Regions from separate parts of the Lysinibacillus sp. NPDC097195 genome, predicted to be linked through region 2. Evidence: riboswitches for the same ligand, from Rfam matches in the RefSeq annotation. Region 2 holds a riboswitch; the other holds the start of a gene.
The links. A riboswitch is a leader RNA that binds a small molecule or an ion and turns the genes downstream of it on or off. The one in region 2 is predicted to bind cyclic di-GMP.
Positions count from the first base shown of each region.

Region 1: linked by a shared signal. The riboswitch ahead of ACIQXI_RS14580 (NPCBM/NEW2 domain-containing protein) and the one ahead of ACIQXI_RS01740 (hypothetical protein) in region 2 are both predicted to bind cyclic di-GMP.

Region 1 covers NZ_JBIWDP010000002.1:225,065-228,708, forward strand. The annotation lists gene ACIQXI_RS14580 (NPCBM/NEW2 domain-containing protein) at 1-1,588, opposite strand, end outside; cyclic di-GMP riboswitch class I at 1,826-1,910, opposite strand; gene ACIQXI_RS14585 (ABC transporter permease) at 2,569-3,603, shown strand; gene ACIQXI_RS14590 (ABC transporter ATP-binding protein) at 3,605-3,644, shown strand, end outside.
Region 2 covers NZ_JBIWDP010000001.1:348,298-351,941, forward strand. The annotation lists gene ACIQXI_RS01735 (valine--tRNA ligase) at 1-1,657, shown strand, start outside; cyclic di-GMP riboswitch class I at 1,783-1,883, shown strand; gene ACIQXI_RS01740 (hypothetical protein) at 1,976-2,380, shown strand; gene ACIQXI_RS01745 (bifunctional folylpolyglutamate synthase/dihydrofolate synthase) at 2,522-3,644, shown strand, end outside.

The sequences.
Region 1 (3,644 bases), on a different contig from region 2:
GAGCTGCAAGTCCAGTTGGTTGGAGGTTATTGCCGAAACCAATTTTTAAGTTATCGTTGGCATGTTTCACCATATTGCCATGTTGTTCAGCTACGATGACTCTTCCTTCTGTCACGACTTCACCGTTAATTACTTTTTTCGCTAACTCGATATTATCTTTATAAGTATCGTATAGTGGATGTGTTTTCGCTTCTGCTTCTAACGCGTTAATCTTGTCAAGGCTATTAAACTCTGGTGAAACGGTATCCATCGTGCCATCAGTAAATAATTTTGCCATTTTGTCATTGATTGTATCTTCTTTATAGAACGCTAATTCAGAAAGTGTAGCCCAATTTCGATCAGACTTTTTAAATTTAAACTTCACTCGTTTAAATGTAGTTGGTTCAAATTTGGCTTCAACTAATCCAGCAACCATATTATGTTTACCTGTTGCAACAAGCTCATACGTATCGCCTTTTGATGTTTGTGAAGCATAAATTTCAAATTCTTCAGCAAAACCTTTAAGATCTGATGGTCTTGCCCCGTACATAACACGATTTAATGTAACAGGCTCGTTAAATTCAACTTCCACTTCATTTGAGAAAGTAGCTGTGTTGCTACTATTTGTTTCCCAATATGTATTGACATCACCATCGATGGCGTTTTCTATAGCGGCGGTAGCCCAGTGTCCGCCGTTATTACGAATAGTCTTTATGTTTTTGTTGTCCATTCTAAATAACCGAGAATACGCTTCGTTTGCGTAATGGTTAAATGAAGAAGTGACTGCTGTTGTCGCTTTGATTGCTTCTGTGCTTAATAGTACTTTGGCATTGTCGATATCTTCTTTAAATTGAGCATAGAAAGGATGAGCTTTTGCTTCAGTTTCTAATTGGTTAAGTGCTTCGAGTGAATGGAACTTATCACTAACAGCACTCATTGTGTTATCTGTAAAAAGTGTGGCCATTTTGTCAGAAACAGCATCTTCTTTATAAAACTGGAACTCAGATGCACTTGCCCAATCTTGATTTGCTTTTGTGAAAACGAATTTAACGCGTTTAAATTCTGTAGGCTGGAACTGAATTTCAACGATATCTCCTGTAGAACCTTTATATTCACCTGATGAAACAAGTGTAAAGTCATCGCCTGCATCTGTAGTAGAGCTATAAATTTCGAACTGTTGGGCAAAGCCTTTACCTCTTGTAGAAGATTGACGAGCTGCGTAAACCATTCGATTGAGCGTAGTTGCTTCATTGAACTGAATGACAACCTCATTTGTGAATGTTGCGCTATTTGGTTTCCCTGTTTCCCAGTGGGTATTCATATCGCCATCAATTGCTTTATCAATCGATTGACTTGCATATTTTCCCCCGTTGTTCGTAATCGACTTAATATTTGTAGTGGCCATTTTAAATACATCATCGTATGCTTTTAAAATATCTTTGCCATACAAATCAAATTTTTTCACCGAAGCGATGGAATGTTTCACACTAGCTTCAGCCGATGTTTTAACAATGTTTCCATTTGGATTTTCACTTGCCAAAACATTCAGTGGGCCGCCGACTAAATTTAAAGCCAAGGCAGACACTGTGACAATCTTTACTACTTTCATTAAATATTCCTCCTTATGAATTTTTTCCTACTGAGCACATAAAAAAGCCACTCAAAAAGAGTAGCTTCATTTCAAATAAGTAAATCATAAAAAATATACAAAAATAACCACTATGAAATGTGGGCACTAAAAAAACGCTAAAAGATATAATTTATCTTTTAGAAATTATATTAGAAAATCATTTTTTTAGTAATTTGCTTATCTATGACCTTACTAAACAAAAAGTAGTATGTACTCTTCGGCAACTGGCTGACATAGTTAAATAACCTTAGTCCCTATAGCTTTGCGTCCCTAAATTTCTTTAGGTTTGCCTATTCAATTTTTCTACTATAAAGAATAGCATAGAGAAATTAATTGCCAAAGTACAATTAGTACTATATTTTACCACCTTATATTAGGGTAATATGGCGAGGTTTTATAATTGAATGGAAAAATAACGAAATTCTATGATGGGTAATTTGTTATGTGTAAATTACTTTAGTAAGAGATAGATAGTTTAGTTGTAAACTACTTATGTCATAGGTGGGCTATTGAAAATATTAACAATGTTGTAATAGTGTAAAAGAGCTAACTTTGTAAGCGGCAATGCGGATGAAATTGTTATGATCATTATTACTCGGGGCGCTCCATCAGTAAAATGTATTTAGGAATATGTAAGGAATGGGGGCTGTAAGTGCTAGCTAATGAGCTAAAGATATAGTGAAAGAATTACAGCTTAGAGACAGTCATCCGATATTAAATTTGGTACTTACGAGCATCATTTTGGTGATTTTCAAATACTTACGAAACAACTATGAGCGCTAATGTAATTCATTGTAAGCGTGAAGCCTTTTACTTCTCTATAGGAGTAGCAGGCTTTTTTGCGCTATATTGTTTCAATTGTAATGTTTTGTTCATGTTCCGTTCATTTTCAGTTCATGTTCTGTTCATTTAGCAACTATATGCTAAGGATGTGAAAAAGAAATAGGAGGGGTTTTCAGATGAACCTGGCTATAAAAGAAATGAAAAAAAATAAAGTGCGATTTTTGATTTTAGGCTCAATTGTTTTTTTGGTAAGTTTACTAACCTTTATTATATCGGGTTTAGCTAATGGACTATCGCAAGACAATGCTGCACTTATTAAGGATTTACCAGCGGGGCAGTTCTACATGAATAAGGATGCAGATGAAACATATAATCTGTCAAGAATAGACAGCACTATCCAAGATGACATATTGAATAAAGAAAAAGATGCTGTAGCATTCTCTATTCAAATGGGCTTTATTAATGATGAGGCAGGGAAGCAACAAAGCGTTGCCTTTGTAACAGCTACCGATTCACCATACTTTGCAAATGTGAAGCATGAGGAAATAATTTTAGATAGCTCTTTGAAGGATAAAGGAATAAAAGTAGGCGACACAGTAACGAATAATCAATTTAGTGGTAAGTTTATTGTTAAAGATTTTGTCGAGCAAAAGAAATATAGTCATGCGCCTGTAGCTTATATTAGCATGGAGGATTACAAAGAAATTTATCGTGTGGAAGAAATGCAATTAATATTCGCACCAGATGCAGATACTTCACAAGCGTATACAGGCCTACAAGCATTTTCAAAAGGTGATTTTTTAAATACGATTCCTAGTTATAACGCAGAACAAATGTCTCTTAATATGATTGTATGGTTTTTAGTTGTTATTAGTGGCATGTTGTTTGCAATCTTTTTCTATATGATGAATGTTCAAAAGATTGGTTTATACGGAATTTTAAAAGCAATCGGTTTAAAAACAAGTAAGCTCTTTAAAATGATTTGGACGCAGATGGTTGTGATTACGGTTATTTCACTTGTGTTATCGATTGCATTAAGCCAACTCTTTAATCAATTTGCGCCACAAGGAATGCCGTTTAGTTTAAGTTTGGCAACGACAACACAATTGGCTGTTGTATTCCTTGTTATTGGATTTATTGGTGCAACGATTTCAGGTCTCCAAATTAAAAAAATTCAACCACTACAAGCGATACAGCAAGGAGAGGTCTAATATGACATTATTTACAATGGAGAATGTTAGAAAGACATTTA
Region 2 (3,644 bases):
AGAAGCAGGTGTCCTAATCAATATTGAAGAGCATATGCACTCTGTAGGGCACTCTGAACGTTCTGGTGCGGTGGTAGAGCCTTACCTTTCGGCACAGTGGTTCGTAAAAATGCAACCACTTGCAGATGCTTCTTTAGAACTGCAAAAAGACGAGGAAGGTAAAGTAAACTTTGTTCCATCACGTTTTGAAAACACTTATTCTCGTTGGATGGAAAATATTCGTGACTGGTGTATTTCTCGTCAATTATGGTGGGGACATCAAATCCCAGCTTGGTATCATAATGAAACAGGTGAGATTTACGTAGGGAAAGAAGCACCTTCTGATGCAGAAAATTGGACACAGGATGAAGATGTATTAGATACATGGTTCTCATCTGCACTATGGCCATTTTCTACAATGGGCTGGCCTGATGAGGCAAATGAAGAATATCAACGTTATTATCCAACAAGTACGCTTGTAACGGGTTACGATATTATTTTCTTCTGGGTATCCCGTATGATCTTCCAAGGTATTGAATTTACAGGACAACGCCCTTTCAAAGACGTATTAATCCACGGACTAGTACGTGATGGTGAAGGACGTAAGATGAGTAAGTCACTTGGCAATGGTGTAGACCCTATGGATGTTATTGAGAACTACGGTGCAGACTCACTGCGTTATTTCTTAGCAACAGGTTCATCGCCAGGTCAAGATTTACGATATACAACAGAAAAAGTAGAGTCTGTATGGAACTTTGCGAATAAAATTTGGAATGCTTCCCGTTTCGCACTTATGAATATGGATGGTATGACATATGATGAAATCGACTTAACTGGTGAAAAATCAGTAGCAGATAAGTGGATTTTAACACGCTTAAATGAAACGATTGAACGTGTAACATCATTAGCAGAACGCTATGAATTTGGTGAAGTTGGCCGTGAGCTATACAACTTTATTTGGGATGATTTCTGTTCTTGGTATATTGAAATGGCGAAATTACCATTGAATGGTGAAGATGAAGCAGCGAAGAAAACGACTCGTTCAATTTTAGCTTACGTACTAGACCAAACGATGCGTCTACTACATCCGCTTATGCCATTCATTACAGAAGAAATTTGGCAACACTTACCGCATGAAGGTGAGTCCATTACGGTGGCAGCATGGCCAACTGTGCGCACAGACCTTCATTTTGCTGAGGAAGCAGACAATATGAAGCTCCTTATGGATATTATACGTTCGGTGCGTAATATTCGTGCGGAAGTTAATACACCAATGAGCAAAAAAGTACCATTATTTATTTCTGCAAAAGATGCAGCAACTGTTGCTATTCTAGAAGCGAATAAAAGCTATTTAGAAAAATTCTGTAATCCTGAGCCGTTAACAATTGGTGAAGGCTTAGAGGCGCCAAGTCAATCTATGACAGCCGTGGTGACGGGTGCTGAGCTATTTTTACCACTTGTAGGGTTAATTAATCTAGAGGAAGAAATCGCTCGTCTAGAAAAAGAATTAGAAAAATGGGCGAAAGAAGTAAAGCTTGTTACAGGTAAGCTATCGAATGAGAAATTCGTTTCCAAAGCACCTGAAGCATTGGTAAACGCAGAACGCGAAAAATTAGCGGACTATGAAGAAAAACATGCAGTTGTATTAAAACGTTTAGAAGAATTGAAAAATATGTAATTGCATTGTAATTTGTAAAAAACAGCAGGTGACGAAATAGTCCCCTGCTGTTTTTCTTGTTATGCGTCGAAAGATATGTGTTGAGTTAGGAAATATTGTATAGTATTATACAATATAGTTAGTAAAATAGATAAAGGCAAACTATCCGAAAGGTTAGGACGCAAAGCCTAGGATCTAAGGTGAAAAGATGCAGTATTTTTTTCGCTACGAGCGCCTGGTTACCATGAAATGTAATGTTTCTTAATTTTTATGGCTATTCTATGTTTAATAGAATGGTCTTTTTTCTTTAAGGTGAAAAAGGATAACAGGAGGTTTAACATGTCAGGAAATATTGGAACAATTGTTGTAAAGGTAAACAAAGCCTGTGATGATTTAGATTTTGTTAATGCAAGAGGATTGATTGAGGCGAATCTACTAAAGCTTTCCGAAGCGAAGTACTATCGCCTATTAAACGCAAGTGGACGTGTATTAATTAAACATGTATTGGCGAATAGTAGCAACGAACAAAATGCTGCAAAGAAAACGTTAACGCGTACAGATTTGCTTATTATTAATAAAATCAATGAATACTGTTCAAATTTTGATATTTCAATGTTAAAAAGAACATTAAAAAACTCGCTTGATTTAGTACAACGACCAGATGTTTTGCCGCTATTAAATAATGATGCAAAAATTATTTTAGACGATATGGGTGCATTATTAGGCGTTCATCAATTACAATAATTTGCTGTTTTTTTGAAAAAAACTAGTTAAAAACACACAGATGCTCACTCCTTTAGTGATTTTCTGTGTGTTTTTAAAATTGTGTCTGAATTGTTTGTGTGCCTGGCACCCTTTATACTAGAGTGAGAGGGAGTGTTTCTTTTGTTTACAACGATAAAAGCATGTACAGATTTTATTTTTTCATTAAAGGCGGTTGACCATAAACGTGAGCCATTAGTAATGATGCGTGAAGTATTGGCTCATTTAGGAAACCCACAGGACACATTACGAACGATCCATTTAGCAGGGTCCAATGGCAAAGGTTCCACGGTTAATGTGTTGCGGGAAATGTTAGAGAATGAAGGCTACCGAGTAGGTGCCTTTACTTCGCCCCATTTATCACGCGTCAATGAACGTATGACGATAAATGGAGGTCAAATTTCTGACGAGCAATTTTTACAGTATATGAACAATATTGCTTCAATAATTGAAGCACATTACGCTGGCGACTATCCTAGCTTTTTTGAAGTCGTAACACTTATTATGTTCCAATATTTTGCTGAGGAACAAGTGGATTTTGCACTTATTGAAACAGGGCTAGGCGGTCGTTTAGATGCGACCAATGTCATAACGCCACTCGTGTCCATTATTACAACGATTTCATTGGAACATACAGCATTTTTAGGTGATACGTTTGCCAAGGTAGCTTTTGAAAAGGCGGGGATTATTAAAGAAGGTGTACCCGTTGTGGTAGGGGTTAAAAATGAAGAAGCACTTGCTGTTATTCAAAAGGTTGCTAAAGAGCGTCACGCGCAATGTTTGGTGTTAGGACAGGATTTTACAGTCGTGGCACATCAGCAGGAGATGACTAGTCAATCATTCGATTATCGTAGTGCTAAAGTTGCCATCAATGGGCTTCAATTAAAAATGGCGGGCGCGCATCAAATGGCAAATGCTAGTCTGGCCATTACCGCGATGAATATATTACACGAGCAAGGTCATGTTGCCCTATCTGAACAATCTATTCGTCAGGCACTACAACATGCTCAGTGGGCAGGGCGCTTCGAACAGTTTGCAAATTATATTGTGCTAGATGGTGCACATAATTCAGAAGGAACAGCTGCGTTAATTCAAACACTGCAAACGGTCTATCCAAATCAACCATATCACTTCATTTACGCGGCGCTTTCTGATAAGGATCATGCCAATAGTATTGCTTTAATGGATACAGTCGCAACATCTATGTCCTTTACACAAATTGCTTTGCCAAATGCCATGCCAGCTG